3 regions of the Vibrio apostichopi genome follow, and region 3 is predicted to be linked to each of the others. Evidence: riboswitches for the same ligand, from Rfam matches in the RefSeq annotation. Region 3 holds a riboswitch; each other region holds the start of a gene.
What was found. Region 3 has a riboswitch for thiamine pyrophosphate ahead of thiB (thiamine ABC transporter substrate binding subunit). Riboswitches for the same ligand answer to the same signal wherever they lie in the genome.

Region 1 (7,552 bases), 340 kb from region 3:
AGCGTGCGGCGCTTGATACGGTTTTCCATTGAAAAACCACAATACGTGCACGCGTTAGCGCACAGGTTAGATAGATACAAAGGAATATAAAGCGACATCGTATTGCCAAACCGCTTGCGAGTTAGTGCCAACGATTGTTGTGCCATCTGCTCTAAGTAAGGTTCTGCCGCTGGAGAGATCAGCGCCTTAAAGTCTTCTAAGTCGCGTTTGGGTTTACTCAGAGCGCGCTCAACATCCGCTGCCGTTTTACTGAAGATAGACATACCAATGTCATCCCAGTTGAGCTGTTTAAATCGATCAACAAACGTCATAACAATACTACTCGTCTAGGAATGAAGTTAGCGGGCTCGAAGCAACCGCGTGAGATACTTTTCCTGCAAGTCCAGCAAGGTAAGCCATTCGACCCGCTTCAACTGCCAGCTTAAAGGCAATCGCCATATCAACGGGTTGTTGGGAAGCCGCAATCGCCGTATTCACTAACACAGCGTCTGCGCCCATTTCCATTGCACGAGCAGCATGAGATGGCGCACCAATGCCCGCATCAACAATCACAGGGACATTCGCTTGGTCGATAATGATCTCTAAGAAGTCTGCAGACGCAATACCCTTATTTGAACCAATCGGCGCACCCAACGGCATAACTGCAGCACAACCCACCTCTTCCAAGCGCTTACACAAAACCGGGTCGGCGTGGCAATAAGGCAACACAACAAAGCCATCTTTGACCAGTTGCTCAGCAGCTTTAAGCGTTTCAATTGGGTCCGGCATCAAGTACTTTGGATCTGGGTGGATTTCTAGTTTAAGCCAGTTTGTACCCAGTGCTTCACGAGCCAAATGCGCAGCAAAGATGGCGTCTTTTGCGTTCTTCGCACCAGAGGTATTCGGCAGTAAGTTCACGCCAGCATCCATGATCGGTTGTAGGATATCGTCTTGCTCAGAGCGAATATCGACTCTCTTCAGCGCCATGGTTGCCAATTGCGAACCTGAAGCCTCGATAGCACTCGCCATCAAATGCTTGTTAGCGAACTTGCCAGTTCCAGTAAAGAGTCGAGATTGAAACGTTTTATCAGCGATAGTTAACATGGTTAGCCTCCTGCAATGGCTTGGAAAAGAGATATAGCGTCGCCTTCATTAACGACCGTTTGTTGCCACTGGCTACGCGGGACAACCGCATTGTTGATTGCAAATACACAACCTAGATCAGGTAGTGATAGAGCTTGGATAATGTCCGCTAGAGACGAAGAGTGCGCTACCTGTTCTGGTTGTTCGTTTATCGAGATGGTTATATGGCTCATTGGATTTCTTCTTCTAAATGCTTAACTACCGACGCAGTGCACACGGGACATTCACTATCTTGAGTAACCATAAGGTTTTGCCAATTCATCGTTTGGCCATCAAACAGTTTGAGTTGATGTGTTGCGACCTGAAACTCACCACGAGTTAGACGTTGAATAGCAGCAAGAGCTTGGAGGTTACCTATGGTGCCAACAACTGGGCCTATGATGCCGCTATCGCTACAACGAGTCGTTTGTGGATGATGACTGAACGGGAACAAACAGTGATAGCACCCTTTCTGATTCTGATAATCAAATACAATAAACTGGCCTTTCCAGCCGATTGCAGAACCCGAAATCAAAGGGGTCTTCGTGCTGAAACATGCTTGGTTAACCTGCTGGCGTGACTCGAAGTTGTCAGTACAATCCAACACTAAGTCAGCTAGCATCACTTCAAGTTCAAGCTGACTTTCACTCATTCGTTGATTGATAGTTCTTACTTGGCTGCGACCATTGAGTTCACTCAATTGTTGCTTGAGAGCTTCAACCTTAGGAAAACCTAACTGACTTTCCCTGAACGCGACCTGTCGTTGCAGGTTCGATGAATCTACACAATCATCATCGACCAGCACGATCTTTCCAACACCAGAAGCTGCGAGGTAAAGAGCCGCAGCATTACCTAAGCCACCACAACCAATCAGCAGCACATGACTATTTAGTAGGTTACGTTGCCCTTGTTCACCCACTTCAGGTAACGCAATTTGTCGTTGATAACGAATAAATTCAAAGTCACTCAGCATAGCTAGGCTCCTGCATAACCTCTTCTTTGATAATTGGAGATTTAGGGGTCATCAGTTTTTCGAAAAATTCGATCACTTTCTGTGGGTCTTCCGCCAATGTAATCGCGCGTACCACCGCTAAGCTCGATACACCACAATCCCAAACCTGCGCAGCTGTCGATTGGTCAATACCGCCAATAGCAACCGTCGGATAACCGGTGAGTTGTTCTGTGTATGGGATAGTATCAATCAGCTGTTGATACAGAGATAAGCGAACTAAACCCTGAGGCTTCGATGGCATCTGTTTAGTTGTTGTTGGGAAGATGTGCCCCAGCGCAATATAGCTTGGGTTGATTTGAACAATGCGCAGCAACTCGTAATAGCCATGAGTCGAGAGACCGATCTTTATACCCGCTTGGCTCAACTGTGAGAGGTTTGATTCTTCAATATCCTCTTGCCCTAAATGAACACCAAAAGCACCATACTTGAGTGCAAGTTGCCAATAATCATTGATAAAAACCTGAGCGTTATGCTCTCGACCAAGCTCGATTGATCGTTCGATTTGTTGTTCTAAGTCCGCTTGCTGCGGGTTTTTAATACGTAGCTGAACAGTGTTGATGCCAAGCTTGAGCAACCTTTCGATCCACTCAACATCATCAACCACTGGGTATAGCCCTAGGCTATTCTTACTCAACTCAGGGAACGAAAGTGATGTTCCTTGATGCGCCCAACCAACACTAATATCCAGTCGCTCATCTTCCAGAACTGGAATTGGAAAGTTTTGGTAATGTGCTGGCCATGTTCCACGTGAAACATTCGATGCTGCGCGAGCTAAAACCAGTGCGTCTTCTAATGGGAATTCCAGCGCCAACAAAGTAAGTAACCAAGCAAAGTGGCCGCGATTATCCAACTCCCGATGAGCTGTAGTTTCACTCTTGATAGCACGATTAGCATCTAGGTGTGACCAGATATCCAGTACAACTGAATCATCTGAGACACCGATATAGATGATATTCGGAGTTTGTATAAAGGCGTCACAAACGTCAGTTAGCGCGACTGAATTACTGTAATCAACAACATGGTTCAATTCCGCTAGCTGACTCTCCGCCAATGAATCAACATCATGGGCAAAGCCAATAGATAACGCCTGCTGAGCATCAACGATAGAGAAGTATTGAGTTGAACTTACGCCCAACTCAACTGCATCGGTTGCTAAGCCTTGTCGCTTAGCAACCAATAGACAGTTCTGCACCTCTCCCGTTAACTCAATATTTTGAGATGGGATGAGTATCTTCACTGTCATTATTCCTCTAGTTGAGCTTCTTTTGCACCTACTGCTGGGTGGTAAAGTTCAGAGCCAGTATCACGAAACTCTTGTGATTTCTGACGCATCCCTTCCAACGGGTTATCCAACATCTTAATCTCGATAGCCTGATCAGCCGCCACTTGTTCAGTGTCTTTCGCATACTCTCGAACTTCTTGAGAAATCTTCATCGAGCAAAACTTAGGACCACACATAGAGCAGAAGTGAGCAACCTTGCCCGACTCTTGTGGTAAAGTTTCATCATGGAAAGAACGCGCGGTTTCCGGATCTAAAGCTAGATTAAATTGGTCTTCCCAACGGAATTCAAAACGTGCTTTAGACAATGCATTATCTCGGATTTGTGCGCCCGGGTGCCCTTTCGCAAGGTCAGCAGCGTGTGCAGCGAGCTTGTAAGTAATCAGTCCAGTCTTCACATCTTCTTTGTTTGGTAAGCCTAGGTGCTCTTTAGGGGTGACATAACAGAGCATCGCACAACCGTACCAACCAATCATGGCTGCACCAATACCTGAGGTAATATGATCGTAACCAGGGGCAATATCTGTCGTCAGTGGGCCTAAAGTATAGAAAGGAGCTTCATGGCAGTGTTCTAACTGCTCGTCCATGTTCTCTTTGATTAAGTGCATTGGCACATGTCCAGGGCCTTCAATGATCACCTGAACGTCGTATTCCCAAGCGACTTTAGTCAACTCACCTAGAGTACGTAACTCTGAGAACTGAGCCTCATCATTGGCATCTGCAATAGAACCCGGACGCAGGCCGTCACCCAATGATAGAGCAACATCGTACTTCGCACAGATCTCACAGATCTCGCGGAAGTGGGTATAAAGGAAGCTCTCTTGGTGATGAGCAAGGCACCATTTCGCTATAATAGAACCGCCACGGGAAACAATGCCGGTCACACGTTTAGCCGTCATCGGAACATAGCGAAGCAACAAACCAGCATGGATAGTGAAGTAGTCAACACCCTGCTCTGCTTGTTCAATCAAGGTATCGCGCATCACTTCCCAGTTAAGGTCTTCGGCTACACCATTCACTTTTTCAAGCGCTTGATACATAGGAACCGTGCCAATTGGTACTGGGCTGTTACGCAGGATCCATTCACGAGTCTCGTGGATATTACGGCCAGTAGAAAGGTCCATTACGGTATCGCCGCCCCAGCGGGTTGACCATACTAGCTTCTCAACTTCCTCTTCAATCGAAGAGCTTACTGAAGAGTTACCGATATTAGCGTTGACCTTCACTAAGAAGTTTCGGCCAATAATCATCGGTTCTGATTCTGGGTGATTGATGTTTGAAGGGATAATAGCTCGACCTTCAGCAACCTCTTTACGTACGAACTCAGGGGTAATTTCTTTCGGTAGGTTCGCGCCAAAGTTATGGCCAGGGTGTTGATGGTTAAGCTGCTCATCAGCGAACTTCTGACGTCCCATATTCTCACGTATGGCAATGTACTCCATCTCAGGCGTGATAATGCCCTGACGAGCATAATGCAATTGGGTAACACATTGGTTATCTGTAGCACGGCGAATTCTAGGTAGGTTGCCGTAGCGAAGGTCGTCTAGGGTTTCATCTTCTAAACGTTCTTTGGTGTAAACAGAGCTTACATCGTCTAACAGTTCCGTATCACCACGCTCTTCAATCCATTGCTCTCGCAACTTAGGAAGACCGCTATACAGGTCTATTTCGTGTGTAGGATCTGTGTAAACACCGGAGGTATCGTAAACTTGAATGGGTGCATTAGGTTCGAATACAGGCTCTTTTTTGCTGCCACCAACTAGGCTATCAGCGAGTGATATTTCTCGTACAGGGACTTGAATGTCCTCTCGAGATCCTTGGATGTAAGCCTTTTTCGAATTTGGGTAAGGTTGTACGGATAAAGAATCAATAAAATTCTTCGCTTCCAGTCTTGCTTGTTTACGACTCGACATAGCATTTTTCCTTGGCTTTTAGCCATTATCTATAGGGATAAAAATGCTTGACGGATTAGATGCTACAAGAGGGATCACGGTAAGAAATACAGTTGTGATCTGGAGATAGATCTCTAGAAGGATTCTAGTTAGATATCTACTCTTGTTCCCTTCGCAGGTATTAGCCTGATCAGGTTCAACGGATCCCGAGTTAACGGTCTCAGCCATATGGCACTCCGACAAGTTCGATCGAGTATATAAAAACGGCTTGGATAAACCAAGCCGAGTTGTTAACAAATCGTAAGAAAGTTTTAAGACTTTATCAAAAATTGGAAGCCGATCCATGCTGCTGAGATGCTGAGAACCACGTTGAGTAACACATTGAGTCCCATCTTAAAGAAAGCGCCCTGCTGCATAAGAAGCACATTATCCATCGAAAATGTAGAAAATGTAGTCAGTGCTCCAAGGAAACCAAGACCGATAATCTGTCTCCATGGTTCTGTCGCCACCATCTCATTCTCAAATGCAGCGATGAGCAAACCCATAATTAAAGAGCCAATTACGTTAACGGTTAGCGTACCGTAAGGAAAACCACGTCCTAGCATCACTACACATAACTCTGAAATCAAATAGCGCGAACAAGCACCAAATGCACCACCAATGGCAATAAAACCTAAAATAGATAACTGACCCATGAATCCTCCCAAACAATAATCCCTATATTCTAGCTTTAACGCCGATAAAAGCGAGGGTAGAAACTAAGAATGCATGCGTAAATATTAAACGTTACAGGTGTCACTTAACTTCAATATATCCCATCAATCCTGTTTTCATGTGCTCAATTACATGACAGTGGTACATCCAGCGTCCTGGGTTATCTGCAACAAATGCAGCTTTAGCTCGGCCATTTTTTCCAAGTAACACTGTATCGGTATGGAAAGGCTCTTCAATTTTTTTACCATCAAGTTCCAATACCGTAAATGTATGACCATGAATATGAATCGGGTGATGATATTGAGTGACGTTCTTAAGATCGAATATGTAAGTCTTACCCAACTCTAAAGTCGCCAACGGTTCAGGAATATTGTCTTTGCTCATCCCCTCCCATGCTCTTTTATTAGTAAGCCAAAACTTAGGCATCGATTTTCCATCTTTGGATACTGGAGAAACAGCGCCTTCCCACTCGAACACAAAATCGATCTCTTCAGCGTTAGCAAGATCTAGGTTAGGTACTGGATTCAATGGTAATACTGGTAATGCTCGATCTTGAGTAAATTCTGAACCTACGACTTCAAATTCACACAAAGAAAATGGGAAACGCCCCTTCATTTGGAGAACGTTAACTCGCTCACCAGCTTTAGGAGCGATCAGTCCGATATCTACACGCATCCCTGGACCAATTTTATGTTGAGTAAGTATATATGGCGTCTTTACAGGATTACCATCAATGGCAATGACCCATGCCTCAGCCCCTTCGATAGCAATAGGGTAAGTGATCGTATTATCGACATTCGCGATACGCAATCTAGTCGTTGCATACTGTTTCAAGTGGTATACAGGTTCATGAACTCCATTCACACTACTCCACTCACCAGGAGTGCCCATACGCGCACTGAGTCGGGGAATCATTAAGTCTTTCCATTGACCCTTTTGATCGATATGCCAATGCTTCAGCATCAATGCATGTTCTTCGTCAAACTGCACTGGAGTACTTTCTTCTACGATAATTAGCCCAACCAAACCCATACCAAGTTGTTTAACGCTATTCATATGTGGGTGATACCAAAATGTGCCAGCATCTGGCGGCGTAAACTCATAAATGAATGTTTCACCTGGCATGATCGGTGGCTGACTTAAGAAGGGAACTCCATCCATTTCGATAGGAATTCTTAAACCATGCCAATGGATAGTCGTCGGTTCTGATAACTTATTCGTAAAACGAATTGTGACCTTTTCATCCTGTCGACATCGAATCGTCGGAGCCGGAATCTGACCATTAAAGGCTAAAACATTGGTGTCAAATCCCGCGACTAACTCAGCCATTGAAGGTTCAGCAGTTAAGTCATAAACATACTTTCCTTGTTCATCAACAGACCGCTTCATTGAACAAGCAGGTAGGACTGTTAGTGCAGATATAGCGAGGGATGATTGAATAAACTTACGACGGGAAATATCCATATTTGTTGCCTTTTAGTAATAACGACCAAAATGTAACAAAATATTGAGAATAATTCTCATAAAGAAGTGGGGATTGTGCTGTTGATTGTT
Region 2 (7,552 bases), on a different replicon from region 3:
GCGAGCCACGTTCGTCGTGGTCAAACTCTGTTTGAAATTGCGAGCTGGCAAACTGGCCCTCAGGGGATTACGTTCGATACGGTTTCTTACCCAGACAAGCCGCTACAAGATCTTAAGAAAGCGAGTGGTGGTGAGCTATTAGGCATCTACCGTGATGCTCTTCGTACTTATGGCATGTGGAGCTACCGTTCTTACCCATTAGAGTCTCGCTAGGCTTAGCGTTACTTCACAGTAGGCAAAGTATAAGTTGTTAGTACAATCGAGCACAGCTAGATGGTATGCTGTGCTCCTACTTAATTTAGTGTTTCAAAGGCAAAAAAATGAACCCGATTTTAGCAATGTTGAAAGAGAACAATATCAGCGACGAGCAGATCAGCGAGATATTCAAGACGTTGACCGAGAACCCTCTTGCAGCAATGGCGACAATCAGCCAACTTGGTTTACCACAAGATAAGCTTCAAATGCTGATGGGTCAGGTAATGCAAAACCCTGCGCTAATCAAAGAAGCAGTTGAAGAGCTTGGCCTAGATTTTTCTAAGGTTGAAGCCGCTAAAGAGCAACTTCAAAAATAAGAGAGTTTGAATGAGCTGATATCGTCTTAGCTTAATCAAAATTCAATGAAAAGGTCGTTTAAGTTCAGCAATAGGCTGTCTTAACGGCCTTTTTTGATCTTGTTACTTAGCTAGCATGAATTTGATGAGCATTGAGTGTGACTCTAGGGAAGTGATAATGTAACGTTGTCTCTCTTACTTTAACCTAGCGAAATGTACTCCGGTGTTGCTCATGAAATCTAGCTTAAGCATTCGAACTTACACCAAGCAATTTAATACTCATGCTCATGATGGCCATCACCAATTGGTGTTGCCGATCCAAGGGAGTATCAACCTTGAGATGGTCGGGTACGTCGGCAAAGTGGCGGTGGGCGAGTGTGTGGTGATTCCAGTTACTACGGCTCATGCGTTTAAAGCGGACGAAGCAGCACGGTTTATTGTTGCTGATATGGCTGTGTTGCCTCAGCATTTGTTAGATCAAGATCTCTCTGTATTTGCGATTACGCCACCTTTGATGAGCTTCTTGCTGTTCGTTGAGAAGCAGTTGGAATATCAAGTCGACAGTGGCATTGAATCGTCAATATTGGATGTGTTCTCACTACTGTTAGAGCAACAACAAGTAAGTAAAAGCATCGACCCGCGTATTCGTGCGGTGCAAAGGCTCATTGCGGATAATTACGCCCAGCCTCTCTCAATTTCGCAGCTCGCAGAAACGGCGTGTTTGAGCCCCACTCAGTTTAAGAAACGATTTAAAGAGTGCCTTGGTATCAGTGCGCTTAAATACATCACTCGATATCGTATGGAGAAAGCGCAAGCCTTGTTAAGCCATACCGATTTGCCTGTCCAGTTGATCGCTGAAAACGTTGGGTATACTGATGTGTCTGCGTTCAGTCGCCGTTTCTCTCAGCACTTTGGAATGTCTCCAAGAGCGTTTTTAGGCTCGATGAAAGAGAGTCTTTCAAAACAACAATAGCGTCCGTTCTGCAAACTAACTTCATAGCATCTTCACTATTATCTAATTCAGAAATGAAAATGAACTGGGTAATAGCAATGAATCTCGCCATCAATCGTGTTAACGAATTCCAAAGTGGTATTTTAGCCATACTGTTTGCTTCTGTGTTGTGGGGTACGACAGGCACAGCCGCAAGCTTCGCGCCTGATCTCAGCCCATTGGCGATTGGTGCGTTTTCAATGGGTGTTGGTGGCTTACTGCAAGCAGGCCTAGCGTTTCGAAAGATCCAATCCGCACTCGACAAGCTTTTGCTGAACAAGAAATTGCTAGCGGTGAGTGCGTTGGCTTTGGCGGTTTATCCTTTGGCTTTCTATTCATCTATGAAGTTATCTGGTGTGGCGATTGGTACGGTCGTGTCGATTGCTACAGCGCCGTTCTTCTCTGCTCTCTTAGAGTGTCTTATCAGCAAAAAGAATAATATCAACAAACGCTGGTTAACGAGCTTTGCTATTGGCGTGGTGGGTATTGGGTTATTGGTGTTTTCTGAGTCGTCATCGGCGAGTGAATCTGGCGACGAACTGAAGCTTTTGGGTATTGGATTAGGTTTGGTTGCTGGCCTGTGTTACGCCATTTATTCATGGGCGACGAAGGCTTTGATAGACGAAGGTATTGAATCGCAAGCGGCGATGGGCAGCATATTTGGTTTAGGTGCAATGCTATTACTGCCAACGCTTTGGTTTACAGGGGATAACCTGTTCGCGTCGAATACCAATATATTGGTCGTGAGTTACTTGGCGTTAATTCCTCAATGCATGGGTTATATCGCCTTCAGTTTTGGCCTGCGACATGTCACCGCGAGCAGTGCTAACTTGATTACCTTGCTTGAGCCCGTTGTTGCAGCGGTGCTTGCCGTCTGTGTTGTCGGTGAGCTGATTCCTTTTACAGGCTGGCTAGGTATGTCTCTGATTGTGCTGTGCTTGTTTATACAGTCGAAGCCATCTAAAGGAACGTTATAAGTATTTGTTTTGTTGAGCCTAATTGAAATTTTTTCATGTGTAATTCTTATAATTGAATAAAATCAGTATCTCAGTTGTGAGAGTGCTGTTACTATCGCTATCAATAGTCGGGGGGCATATACCTTATTTGGTGTGTGCTGAGATCGTTATTCGAGACCCGTTGAACCTGATTCAGTTAACACTGGCGTAGGGAACTATGATTACTTTGCCTACGTGGTTCATCAATGTACTTTGATTGGTTTCACCTCCACACTCTCTCTGCGGCCAAAGTTCGGTTCTCTTACGTCTTTTAGACAGTAGGAGCGACCATGACACAGCATTCCAATTCTCAAGTATCACCTAGCAATACTCATGCACCAATAGATCGATCTTCGTCGATCAATACTCCAATTGTTTTAACCATTGCAGGCTCTGACAGCGGCGGTGGTGCGGGCATTCAAGCTGATATTAAGGCTATGTCTGCAACCGGTAGTTTTGCTTGTTCGGTGATTACCGCAATCACTTCGCAGAACACCCAAGGCGTTTCAGCCATTTTTCCAATCCCACTTGATCATGTCGCGAGCCAGTTAGATGCGGTGTTTACTGATCTCAATATCGTGGCAGTAAAAGTCGGCATGTTGGCAGATGCGCAAATCATTAAAGTCGTTGCGGACAAAATTAAACAATACCAACCTAAGCACTTGGTGATTGACCCTGTAATGGTCGCAACCAGTGGTGACCTTCTTTTAGAAAACGCTGCGATTACAACGCTAAAGCAAGAACTGATTCCTCTGGCAGACATCATTACCCCTAACTTGCCAGAAGGCGCAGCGCTCACGGGTAAAGCAGTCCCTGAAAGCGAAGCTGAAATGCAGGGTATGATTGAAGACCTGCGTGCTTTGGGTGCAAAAGCGGTACTTCTAAAAGGCGGCCACTTGGAGAAGGACGAAAACAGTAACGACTTACTGATTCTGCCAACCACGTCTGCTTTGATTAGCGCAAAGCGTTTTCCTACCAAAAACACCCATGGCACAGGTTGTACGCTCTCTTCTGCCATTGCTTCTTTCTTGGCTCAAGGCAACACGCTTACGCAAGCTGTCGACCTTGGCAAACAATACATTTCTCACGCTATTGCTCATGCTGATGAGCTACAAATCGGTCAAGGCCATGGCCCGGTAAACCACTTCTTCGCTGGACACGGTAATGTCCGTTAATACGATTGGCGTTCAACTCAGCAACGCGACCTTACGTTACCGCGATAGCGAGCACGCAACCTTATCGGGATTGTCGCTTAGCTTAAACGCAGGTAAGTGGACGGTGTTGCTGGGTCGAAGTGGTTGCGGAAAAACCACGGTGTTGCGTTATCTGGCAGGTTTGTTGGACGACAAGGTTGAATGGCAGGGCACATTGGCAACGTCCGATGAACGGCCTTTAACGGATCGCATCGCTTACATGGCGCAGCAAGATTTGTTACTGCCATGGCTGTCGGTTATCGACAATGTGTGCCTCAGTCATCGCTTTCAAAATCCCGCAGACAAGCATCAAAGCCAAGCATCTCATAAACAAGCTCAAACCAACCAAGCATTGGAGTTGCTGACTTCGGTTGGTCTGGCTGACTACGCGAATGCGATGCCGGATCAATTGTCTGGCGGTATGCGCCAGCGTGTCGCTTTGGCTCGAACCTTAATGCAAGACAAGCCAGTCGTGCTGATGGATGAGCCTTTCTCTGCGTTGGATGCAGTAACAAGACACAAGTTGCAAAGTTTAGCGTGTGAACTGTTAAGAGATAAAACCGTTGTGTTGATCACTCATGATCCACAAGAAGCGGTGCGTTTGGCGGATAACTTGTATGTGTTACAAGGCACGCCTGCAAGTGCTCAGTCACTGTCTGTGCCTAATACCGCTACACCAAGAGTACTAGATGGGGAATGTGCAGAGTTACAACAAGCCATCTTAGAGCAGTTGGAGCGTGATTATGAATGATCTAACGCGAAGTGAAGTTGGGGCTCGTTCAACCGACATAAAGGCTAGCACTGAACGCCCTCGCCAGATGAATCCCGTTATGCGTTTGCTCATCAGCGGTGCTGTGATTCTGGGCTTATGGCAAATGGTGGTGGTTATCTTCGAGATGCCGAGCTTCATTCTGCCAGCGCCTGCAGAAGTCTTCATCAAGCTCATCGAACGCTACGATGTGTTACTCAAGCACACTTGGGTGACTGCGCAGGAGATCTTACTTGGTCTATTGCTTGGTTTATCTATGGGGCTGTTTTTCGCCCTGCAGATGTTGATGTTCGAACCGCTGAAACGTTGGTTGTTGCCTATCTTAATTGCGAGCCAAGCGATCCCTGTATTTGCGATCGCGCCTGTGTTGATGCTGTGGCTTGGTTATGGCATCGCCTCAAAAGTCGTGATGGCGGCGATCATTATCTTCTTCCCCGTGACCACATGTTGTTACGACGGCTTGCGTAATACACCGACAGGTTACCTAGATCTTGCTAAGACGATGGGGGCATCGAAATGGCAACTACTGCGTTATATCCAACTGCCGGCTGCACTGCCAACACTGGCATCTGGTATTCGTGTTGCTGTGGTGATTGCTCCAATTGGCGCAGTGGTCGGGGAGTGGGTGGGTTCGAGTGAAGGGTTAGGTTACCTAATGCTGCAGGCCAACGCGCGCATGATCATCGACGAGATGTTTGCGGCCTTGTTCATCTTGGCGGTGCTGTCTATCTCGCTCTATTTTGTCACCGATAAATTACTCAAAAAGGCCATCCCTTGGGAAAACCAATGATGGCTCGCTCAATAACTCTTTGTTTAATAAAGCTTCGCTCAAGGCTATTTATCTAAACAAAACTTCGTTAAAAATTAGCTCTATAAACATAAGAATAATATTCAAAAGGAAAGGTTAACTGTGAAAAATACAAAATTGATAGGTGCAGTGGCACTGCTTGCTTCATTGGTTTCAGGTCATGCTCTAGCGGATTCTGAACAAAAGAAACTGACACTGATGTTGGATTGGTTTGTGAACCCGAACCATGGCCCGATTGTTATCGCTCAAGAGCGTGGTTACTTTGCTGAGCAAGGCTTAGACGTTGAAATCCAAGAGCCTGCCGACCCAAGCACACCAGCGAAATTGGTCGCAGCAGGTAAGGTCGATTTAGCCGTAACCTACCAACCAAGCCTAACTATGGATGTAGCAGCAGGCTTACCTTTAGTTCGCGCATCAACCCTGATCGCAACACCACTGAACACGCTGATGGTTTTGGATAACGGCAAGAACGATTCATTAGCGGATCTGAAAGGCAAGAAGATCGGTATTGCGATTGCGGGTAACGAAGAAGCGACGATCGGCACCATGCTAGCGCAAGAAAATGTTGCGTTTACAGACGTGCAAACCATCAATGTCGGCTGGGCGCTGTCGTCTTCATTGGCATCGGGCAAGGTAGATGCAATTTGGGGTGGCTTACGTAACTTCGAAACTAACCAGTTAGCACTTGAAGGCTTTAAAGCGAAGGCATTCTTCCCAGAAGAGCACGGTGTGCCAGCTTACGATGAGCTGATCTTTGTTGCGAACGCAAAGCAGCACGACGATGAAGCGATCAAAGCGTTCAACAAAGCACTTGAGCAAGCAACAACTTACATTGTGAACCACCCACAAGAGTCATGGAGTGAGTTTGTTGCGTATTCACCAGATACGTTGAACAACGAGCTTAACCAACGCGCATGGAATGACACGCTGACTCGTTTTGCGCTTCGCCCTTCAGCGGTTGACCTAAAACGTTACGATGATTACGCGCAGTTCATGTTCGACAAAGGCATCATCAAAACGCTACCGAAAGCAGAAAGCTACGTACCTGTATTTAACTGATTCGTTTTTAGCTATTCGTTTTTAACTAATTCGTTATTAATAAGATAACAGCTGTAACCGAGTTTGGTTGCAGCTAAGGAAACGCAATGAAATACCAAGACTTAATCCAAGCCTGTCAACAAGATTGGCAAGACTACACCGAGCACGCTTTTGTTAAAACGCTGGCAAACGGCACACTCGCTCAACCGTGTTTTCTGCATTATTTAAAGCAAGATTTTCTGTTTTTGAAGCAGTATGCCCGTGCTTATGCATTAGCGATTTACAAGGCTAAAACATTGGCTGATATGCGTCGTGCACTGCCAAGTGTTCATGCGCTGCTAGATTCTGAAATCTCACACCACGTGACTTACTGTGGTCAGTGGGGTTTAACGGAATCTGATTTAGAAAACGAACCTGAAGACTTCGGTACAGTGGCTTACACTCGCTACGTTTTGGATGCGGGCATGACGGGTGATCTTGTCGACTTGTATGCGGCACTGGCTCCGTGTTCTATTGGTTATGCCGTGATTGGTAAAGCACTTCTAGAAAGTGGTGATACCGTACTAGAAGGCAACCCATATGCGAGCTGGCTGCAACTGTACGGCGGTGAAGAGTTCCAATCTGGCGTAGCAACAGGCGCAGAGTACTTCAATCAACTGCTTGCTGAAATTGATATCAACAGCGAGCGTGGTCAGAACATCGTTCATATCTTTAAAACCGCAACACGTATGGAAGTGGCTTTCTGGCAGCAAGGGCTGAATGCACTTAATGACTCAACAGCGGCTTAAAAGCGACTTTCACGAATAAGGATTAATCCATGCTAACTGAACAAATCATCCAATCGCTGCGCGCAGTACGAGAGCAAAAACCACTGGTTGTGAACATCACCAACTACGTAGTGATGAACAATACTGCGAATGCTTTATTGGCGATTGGCGCTTCTCCTATCATGGCGCACTCACAACAAGAATTGGCTGAGATGATGTCATTCTCTGGCGCTTTGGTGATCAACATCGGCACGCTCGATAGCGTGTGGACGCCAAGAATGCGCTTCGCGGTTGAACAAGCGAATGCGAACAACAAGGTCGTGGTGCTTGATCCTGTGGGTTGTGGTGCAAGTACGCTGCGTACCGAGACTTCTCGTGAAATTGCACGTTTAGCGGATAAGTTGATCATTCGTGGTAATGCGTCTGAGATTATTGCTCTT
Region 3 (7,552 bases):
TTACCGTTCGTTACCGACTGATGCAGGATCTCTATGTTGAAGCCGTATCAGGTCTAGACAGTGCAGTGGACCTTCTTTATCAATTTGAGTTTGAGTAGATAATGTTTCAGCCATTCATCGAAGCTCCGGTGTGAATGGCTTGTGGAGGGTTTATGCAGCATCTTGTGTTCGTCTATGGCACGTTGAGACAAGGCCAATCCAATCATCACTATTTGCAGCATTGTGAGTTGTTGGGGCGCTTTGATACACCAGATACATTTGCCCTTTTTGATTTAGGTGCCTATCCGGCGATGATTTTTGGAAAGAAAAGTGTCGCTGGCGAGGTCTATATCATTAACGACGAAATTTTGGAGTCGCTCGATCGGCTAGAAGATGTTCCTGTTGAGTATCGTCGCGAGCAAATAGAGACTATATTTGGATTAGTATGGGTATATTTGTATCAGCTTGATCTAACAGCTAATAAAGAAATACTTTCGGGTGACTGGTGTAAGCGGGACAACCCTCAGTAGCTATGTGTTTTGAGTGATCAAACAAAAAGCCAGCATGTGAATGCTGGCTTTTTTAATAGCGTTATTTTGAGAAATAAACGAGAGGATTAGTCTTGGTTAAGTTCAAGAAACTCTTCTACTTTACGAACCATGTCTGTTGAACCAACAAAGAAAGGTACACGTTGGTGTAACTCTGTTGGTTTGATATCCATGATACGTTGAACACCGTCTGAAGCGATACCACCAGCCTGTTCCATAAGGAAAGCAATTGGGTTGCACTCGTAAAGCAAACGCAGCTTACCTTGAGGGTGGCTTTGTGTGCTTGGGTATAAGTAGATACCGCCTTTGAGCAGGTTACGGTGGAAATCTGATACTAGAGAACCAATGTAACGAGAGGTGTAAGGGCGGTTGTCACTCGGCTCATCTTCTTGGCAGTACTTAATGTACTTTTTAACACCCGTTGGGAAGCGGAAGTAGTTACCTTCGTTGATCGAGTAAATCTTGCCTTCATCAGGGATCATCATGTTTTCATGAGATAGACAGAAGGTACCCAGTGATGGATCGTAGGTGAAGCCATTTACGCCAGCGCCTGTTGTGTAAACAAGCATGGTTGAAGAACCGTAAATTACGTAACCTGCGGCAACTTGTTTGTGTCCAGGTTGTAGGAAATCTTCTTGTGTTGGCGGAGTACCAATCGGAGATACTCGACGGTAGATAGAGAAAATTGTACCAACCGATACATTCACATCAATGTTTGAAGATCCATCAAGTGGATCCATCAGCACGACGTATTTTGCGTTTTTGTTGAGCTCTTTATTGAAGGCAACGGCTTCGTCTTCTTCTTCACTCGCCACACCACAAACTTGGTCTCGGGCTTCAAGTGCAGCTTTAAACTTGTCGTTCGCGTATAGGTCTAGCTTTTGTTGCTCTTCACCTTGAACGTTGTCTGTACCAACAGCGCCAGTAATGTCGACAAGACCTGCTTTGTTAATTTCGCGGTTAACAATTTTCGCAGCAAGACGAATTGATGACAAAAGGGATGATAGATCACCGCTTGCATGGGGGAAGTCATTTTGTTTTGCAACAATGAATTCACCAAGGGTGCGCATCTCAGACATGTTATTTCCTTAAACTTCTCTGAATATTAGGGGGGATTTGAGCACTTTAGAATTAGCCTCTTATATGGGCTTTATTCATCTAGACGCTTACCTAAATTCTAAAGGTTAGATCTTTTTAATGGTAATGAACTAAGCGACACAGATCTCACTTACTATGTCGACTAAATTTGTTTTGCATTGTGACTCGCTTTTAATCGCCATTTAATGATAATGAGTGCAAGTAGTTTGATTTAGACATGGCTCATTTAGCCAAGCGTTTGGAAGCAATATATGCATATTCATATCTTAGGAATTTGTGGCACCTTCATGGGTGGTGCTGCGGTATTGGCTCGTCAATTAGGTCACAAGGTTACTGGTAGTGACGCGAATGTTTACCCTCCAATGAGCACCTTGTTGGAGTCTCAGGGGATTGAGATTATTGAAGGGTTCGACCCGAGCCAATTAGAACCAAGACCTGACTTGGTGGTCATTGGCAATGCGATGAGCCGTGGCAACCCGTGCGTTGAGTATGTCTTAGATAACAACCTTAGATACACATCAGGACCGCAGTGGTTGCAAGAATTCTTACTGCATGACCGTTGGGTTCTGGCCGTATCAGGTACGCATGGTAAGACCACAACATCGAGCATGCTGGCTTGGATCCTTGAAGATTGCGGTTACGCTCCGGGCTTCCTTGTCGGTGGTGTATTGGGTAACTTTGGTATCTCTGCTCGCCTTGGTGAAAGCATGTTCTTCGTGGTTGAAGCCGACGAATACGACAGTGCTTTTTTTGATAAACGATCTAAGTTTGTTCATTACCACCCAAGAACGTTAGTGATGAACAATCTCGAATTCGACCATGCAGATATCTTTGATGACCTTGAAGCGATCAAGCGACAGTTCCATCATTTGGTTCGCACAGTGCCAAGCAATGGTCGTATTTTCTCACCGAAGCAAGATACCGCGATCCAAGATGTGTTATCTCGTGGTTGCTGGAGTGAAACTGAGTCGAGTGGTGAACTCGGTGATTGGGATGCCAAGAAGTTAGTTAAAGATGGTTCCAAATTTGAGGTGTTCTTCCAAGGCGAATGTGTTGGAACCGTAGACTGGGATTTGGTTGGCGATCATAACGTAAGCAATGCTCTGATGGCGATAGCGGCGGCAAGACATGTTGGTGTTACGCCTGACTTAGGGTGCGAATCACTGGCGACGTTCATTAATACCAAGCGTCGCTTAGAGTTTAAAGGCGAAGTAGCAGGTGTTTCTGTCTATGACGATTTTGCACATCATCCTACAGCGATTGAACTTACGCTCGGTGGCTTACGTAATAAGGTCGACACAAAGAAAATCATTGCCGTTTTAGAGCCTCGTTCCGCCACCATGAAGCGCGGTGTGCACAAAGAAACCTTGGCTGATTCGCTCAAGCAGGCGGATTCTACCTACTTATTCCAACCGGATAACATTGATTGGTCTGTACAAGACGTTGCCGATGCGTGCCATCAACCCGCGCACGTAAGTGATGACATGGATGCATTCGTTGCTAAAATTGTTTCAGAGGCACAAGCGGGCGACCAAATCTTGGTAATGAGTAATGGTGGCTTTGGTGGTATTCACCAGAAACTGTTGGATGCGTTGGCACTCAAGGGCTAACGGATCCAAGACCTTATAATTTGAAGTAATTGAGAACATGACAAAACACGATAAAGCTATAACCCTCGCTTTCACTGGCGCATCTGGTGCGCCTTACGGACTGCGTTTACTTGAATGCTTATTAGCGGCAGATTATCAGGTCTATTTACTGATATCGTCGGCAGCGCGAGTGGTGTTGGCGACAGAGCATGAACTTAAGTTACCTGCTGGGCCAGATGCTGCGAAACAAGCTTTAGTTAAGCATTTAGGTTGCGCCCCAGAAAAGCTGGTGGTGTGTGGCAAAGATGATTGGTTCTCACCGGTTGCCTCTGGTTCTGCAGCGCCGAAGCAGATGGTCGTTTGTCCATGTTCAGCGGGAAGCTTGGCTTCAATTGCTCATGGCTTATCAGATAATCTGATCGAGCGAGCAGCAGATGTGGTTATGAAAGAGCGAGGTCAGCTGTTGTTGGTGGTTCGTGAGACGCCATTTTCTACGTTGCACTTAGAGAACATGCACAAACTTTCGACCATGGGCGTCACGATCATGCCTGCGGCTCCGGGTTTTTATCACCAACCTAAGTCGATCGAAGATCTGGTCGATTTTATGGTGGCGCGAATTCTGGATCATCTTGGTATCGAGCAAGGTTTAGTGCCACGTTGGGGTTACGATCAACGTAATTGATCCAAACTTGATAGCTTATTGTTAAAATTCGAATTACAATTCTGAACACTCATCGGGGAGCGAACCATTCAAATAGTGAATGCGAGCTGAGATCAAGCAAGTGCTTGGGACCCGTAAACCTGAACCAGATAATGCTGGCGTAGGAATTGAGTTAGGAACAACTTCTACCGTTCTCCTCCCTCAAACCTGTGCCGCTCAGACCATGGAGAGCGTCCAGTGAAATTCACATTAACAACCCTTGCTGTTACTACAGCCATCTCTTTTTCTGCCGTTGCTGCAGACAATACTCTAACTGTATATACCTATGATTCTTTTGCTGCGGATTGGGGCCCTCGTCCTGCTGTTGAGAAAGCATTTGAAGAAAAGTGTGGCTGTGATGTGAATTTTGTCGCGCTAGAAGATGGCGTGTCTATTCTTAACCGCTTGCGTCTTGAAGGTGGTAATAGCAAAGCAGACATCGTGTTAGGCCTAGATAATAATCTAATGGCTGAAGCGAAAGCGACGGGCTTATTGGCTGAACATAGTGTTGATACGTCATCAGTGACACTTCCTAACGGCTGGAACGACAGTACCTTTGTTCCTTATGATTTTGGTTACTTTGCGTTTATCTATAACAAAGAGAAATTAGCAAATCCGCCTAAGAGTTTGAAAGAATTGGTTGAGCAGCGTGACGACCTCAAGGTTATCTACCAAGACCCACGTACTTCAACGCCAGGTCAAGGCATGATGCTATGGATGAAGTCTGTTTATGGTGATGAAGCGACAGACGCGTGGAAGAAGCTCGCTCAGAAAACGGTTACTGTGACTAAAGGTTGGTCTGAGGCTTACTCTATGTTCCTAGAAGGCGAGTCGGACTTAGTCCTGTCTTACACGACTTCTCCGGCTTACCACATCATTGCAGAAAGTGATTCTAAGTACGCAGCAGCAAGCTTTGAAGAAGGTCATTACACTCAAGTCGAAGTGGCAGCTAAGGTCAAAGGCAGCAAGAACGAAAAGCTGGCTGATGAATTTATGGCATTTATCCTGAGTGACGAGTTCCAATCAGCGATGCCAACGGGTAACTGGATGTACCCAGTGACCGACATCGAACTACCAAAAGGGTTCGAGCAGTTAACGGTACCGCAGAAAGCTCTGAGCTTTACGCCTGAAGAAATCGCCGCTAAGCGCAAGCCTTGGATCCGTGAATGGCAGAGTGCACTTACTTTTTAACGTATTTTAAAAAATTAGCTTTCTGTATTTAAAGGTTCGTTCGATATACTTTGAGCGAACTATTTACGGTAAAAAATCAATTTATGATAAAGAGAACACCTAAGGTCGGGATCTGGGTTGCGATACTCATTACCGCCTTCGTGGTTTCAGCAGTTGGGGCATTGCTTAGCAATGCCCCTTCTCTTGATATCAGCCAAGTATGGTCCGACCCTTACTATTGGCATGTAACGAAATTCAGTTTTTATCAAGCGACGTTCTCAACTTTACTGAGTGTTGGCTTTGCTATACCCATTGCGCACGCTCTGTGTCGCAGGCAATTTTTTGGACGAGCTCTGTTGCTCAGGCTGTTCGCGTCGACCTTGGTTCTGCCTGTGTTGGTCGGTGTATTTGGCTTGCTCGCGATTTATGGCAACAGTGGCTGGTTAGCTAAATTTTTGGCTAACTTCGACATTGAATTGCCATTCTCGATTTATGGTTTGAATGGCATTTTGCTCGCGCATGTCTTCTTTAATTTGCCTTATGCTAGCCGTCTGCTTTTACAGGCTTTGGATACCGTGCCTGCCGAGCAGCACAAGCTGTGTGCTCATTTGGGTATGAGTCACTGGAATAAATTTAAATGGGTCGAATGGCCGCGTTTAAGGCAACAACTGCCACATGTTTGTGGTTTGGTCTTCATGTTGTGTTTTACTAGCTTTGCTACCGTGATGGCTCTTGGCGGCGGCCCGAAATCGACCACTATCGAGCTAGCCATCTATCAAGCGATTAAATTCGATTTTGGCCTGCAAGCGGGTGCGTTACTCGCAATATGGCAAATGCTGTTGTGTGGTGTATTAGCGGTGAGTATTCAACGCCTATCTAAACCTATTTCAGTGACGGCCAGTCAGCTGTCGGAAGAGAAATATTTGGTTAAGGACAGCTGGTGGTCAAAAGCTTGGGATAGCTTTTGGATCATCGTAGTCTCAATGCTGGTATTGCCGCCTTTAGCTATGGTTATCTTTAGTGGTATTAACTCACAAGCTTTAACTGTGCTCAGCAGTGAACCGTTTTGGGCAGCGTTAATGACTTCGGTTCGTGTCGCTTCCTTGGCCAGTGTTATCGCCGTTTTTATTGGTATTGCGATATTGCTGACCAGTCGTGCATGGCGCTTGCAGAACAAGAATTTTAGAGCCGATAAAATCGAGTTGATTGGCACTATTATTTTAGTGACGCCGGGGCTAGTGATCAGTACTGGTCTCTTCTTATTGTTGCGTTCATTTACCGATGTGTTCAGCTTGGCTTTCTTTATTGTGATCGCCGTGAACAGCTTGATGGCACTACCTTATGTGATTAAAACCTTAGCTCAACCTATGCTGCACCTGTCTCAGCAATATCAGTATGTGTGTGCGAGTTTAGGGATGACGGGGTTCACCCGATTCAGACTAGTGGAATGGCGCGCACTGCGTAAACCTATGGCTCACGCATTCTCAATCAGTTTTATGCTAGCGATGGGCGACTTAAGTGCGATTGCCTTATTTGGTAGCCAAGACTTTAGAACTCTGCCTTTGTATCTATTCCAATTGTTAGGCAGCTATCAAATGGAAGCGGCGGCAGTGGTGTCAGTGAGTTTATTGTTGTTGAGTGTGGGCAGTTTTAGTCTGATTGAATTTTTATTTACTCGAACCTCAAATCTCAATGCTAAAAAGTTAAGGAACCGATGATGTTAGTGATGAAAGATGTGGACTACCACTATCACCAAGAGTTGTTTCGTTTTGATTTTCAAGCAGAGCAGGGCGACATTGTTGCATTGATGGGGCCGAGTGGTGCGGGTAAATCCACACTGCTGGCGCTGGTGGCTGGTTTTATTGAGCCTACATCGGGTGAGATCTCGGTAGCAGGGCAGTCCTTGATAGGTAAAGAGGCGCATCAACGCCCATTGGCTATGCTGTTCCAAGAACATAATCTGTTTGCCCATCTTACCGTGCGTGAAAATATTGGTTTAGGGCTGCATCCAGGGTTAAAGCTTACCGCAACCCAAAAGCTCGAAGTTGAGCAAGCTGCCGCACAAGTTGGGGTCGCGGAGTATTTGGATAGATTGCCTGAGCACTTATCGGGGGGGCAACGTCAGCGTGTTGCGCTAGCTCGATGTTTTGTGCAGCCGCATGATATTTGGCTGCTTGATGAGCCCTTTTCTGCACTTGATCCTTTGCTTCGTGAAGAGATGCTGAGCTTAGTTAAGCGATTAGCAGCAGAGCGAAACATTACTGTTTTGATGGTGACACACCACTTAGGTGATGCGCGCAGTATCGCGAACAAGTTTGTGTTTGTGGCACTGGGTAAGGTTTTAGTCGAAGACTCGATAGACGCGCTAACTGTCGATCACCCACAAGGCGAATTGAGTTCATTTGTTCGAGCCGGAGAATAACGACTGAGCTCGATATTGAGCATTTTTTGATATTGAGAGCGTCGAA

Region 1: another riboswitch for thiamine pyrophosphate. It lies ahead of thiC (phosphomethylpyrimidine synthase ThiC); the one in region 3 lies ahead of thiB (thiamine ABC transporter substrate binding subunit).
Region 2: another riboswitch for thiamine pyrophosphate. It lies ahead of thiD (bifunctional hydroxymethylpyrimidine kinase/phosphomethylpyrimidine kinase); the one in region 3 lies ahead of thiB (thiamine ABC transporter substrate binding subunit).

The regions. Positions count from the first base shown of each region.
Region 1 covers NZ_AP028067.1:3,725,372-3,732,923, forward strand. The annotation lists gene thiH (2-iminoacetate synthase ThiH) at 1-311, opposite strand, end outside; gene QUF19_RS16745 (thiazole synthase) at 319-1,083, opposite strand; gene thiS (sulfur carrier protein ThiS) at 1,086-1,295, opposite strand; gene QUF19_RS16755 (HesA/MoeB/ThiF family protein) at 1,292-2,074, opposite strand; gene QUF19_RS16760 (thiamine phosphate synthase) at 2,064-3,356, opposite strand; gene thiC (phosphomethylpyrimidine synthase ThiC) at 3,356-5,305, opposite strand; TPP riboswitch at 5,435-5,533, opposite strand; gene crcB (fluoride efflux transporter CrcB) at 5,596-5,979, opposite strand; gene QUF19_RS16775 (multicopper oxidase family protein) at 6,080-7,462, opposite strand.
Region 2 covers NZ_AP028068.1:1,323,257-1,330,808, forward strand. The annotation lists gene QUF19_RS22865 (ElyC/SanA/YdcF family protein) at 1-213, shown strand, start outside; gene QUF19_RS22870 (DUF2999 family protein) at 321-572, shown strand; gene QUF19_RS22875 (helix-turn-helix domain-containing protein) at 784-1,524, shown strand; gene QUF19_RS22880 (DMT family transporter) at 1,602-2,519, shown strand; TPP riboswitch at 2,618-2,729, shown strand; gene thiD (bifunctional hydroxymethylpyrimidine kinase/phosphomethylpyrimidine kinase) at 2,828-3,712, shown strand; gene QUF19_RS22890 (ABC transporter ATP-binding protein) at 3,702-4,481, shown strand; gene QUF19_RS22895 (ABC transporter permease) at 4,474-5,289, shown strand; gene QUF19_RS22900 (ABC transporter substrate-binding protein) at 5,410-6,366, shown strand; gene tenA (thiaminase II) at 6,453-7,133, shown strand; gene thiM (hydroxyethylthiazole kinase) at 7,163-7,552, shown strand, end outside.
Region 3 covers NZ_AP028067.1:3,385,659-3,393,210, reverse strand. The annotation lists gene tamB (autotransporter assembly complex protein TamB) at 1-98, shown strand, start outside; gene QUF19_RS15165 (gamma-glutamylcyclotransferase family protein) at 153-509, shown strand; gene fbp (class 1 fructose-bisphosphatase) at 596-1,606, opposite strand; gene mpl (UDP-N-acetylmuramate:L-alanyl-gamma-D-glutamyl-meso-diaminopimelate ligase) at 1,877-3,235, shown strand; gene QUF19_RS15150 (flavin prenyltransferase UbiX) at 3,273-3,896, shown strand; TPP riboswitch at 3,940-4,059, shown strand; gene thiB (thiamine ABC transporter substrate binding subunit) at 4,113-5,105, shown strand; gene thiP (thiamine/thiamine pyrophosphate ABC transporter permease ThiP) at 5,189-6,802, shown strand; gene thiQ (thiamine ABC transporter ATP-binding protein) at 6,802-7,506, shown strand.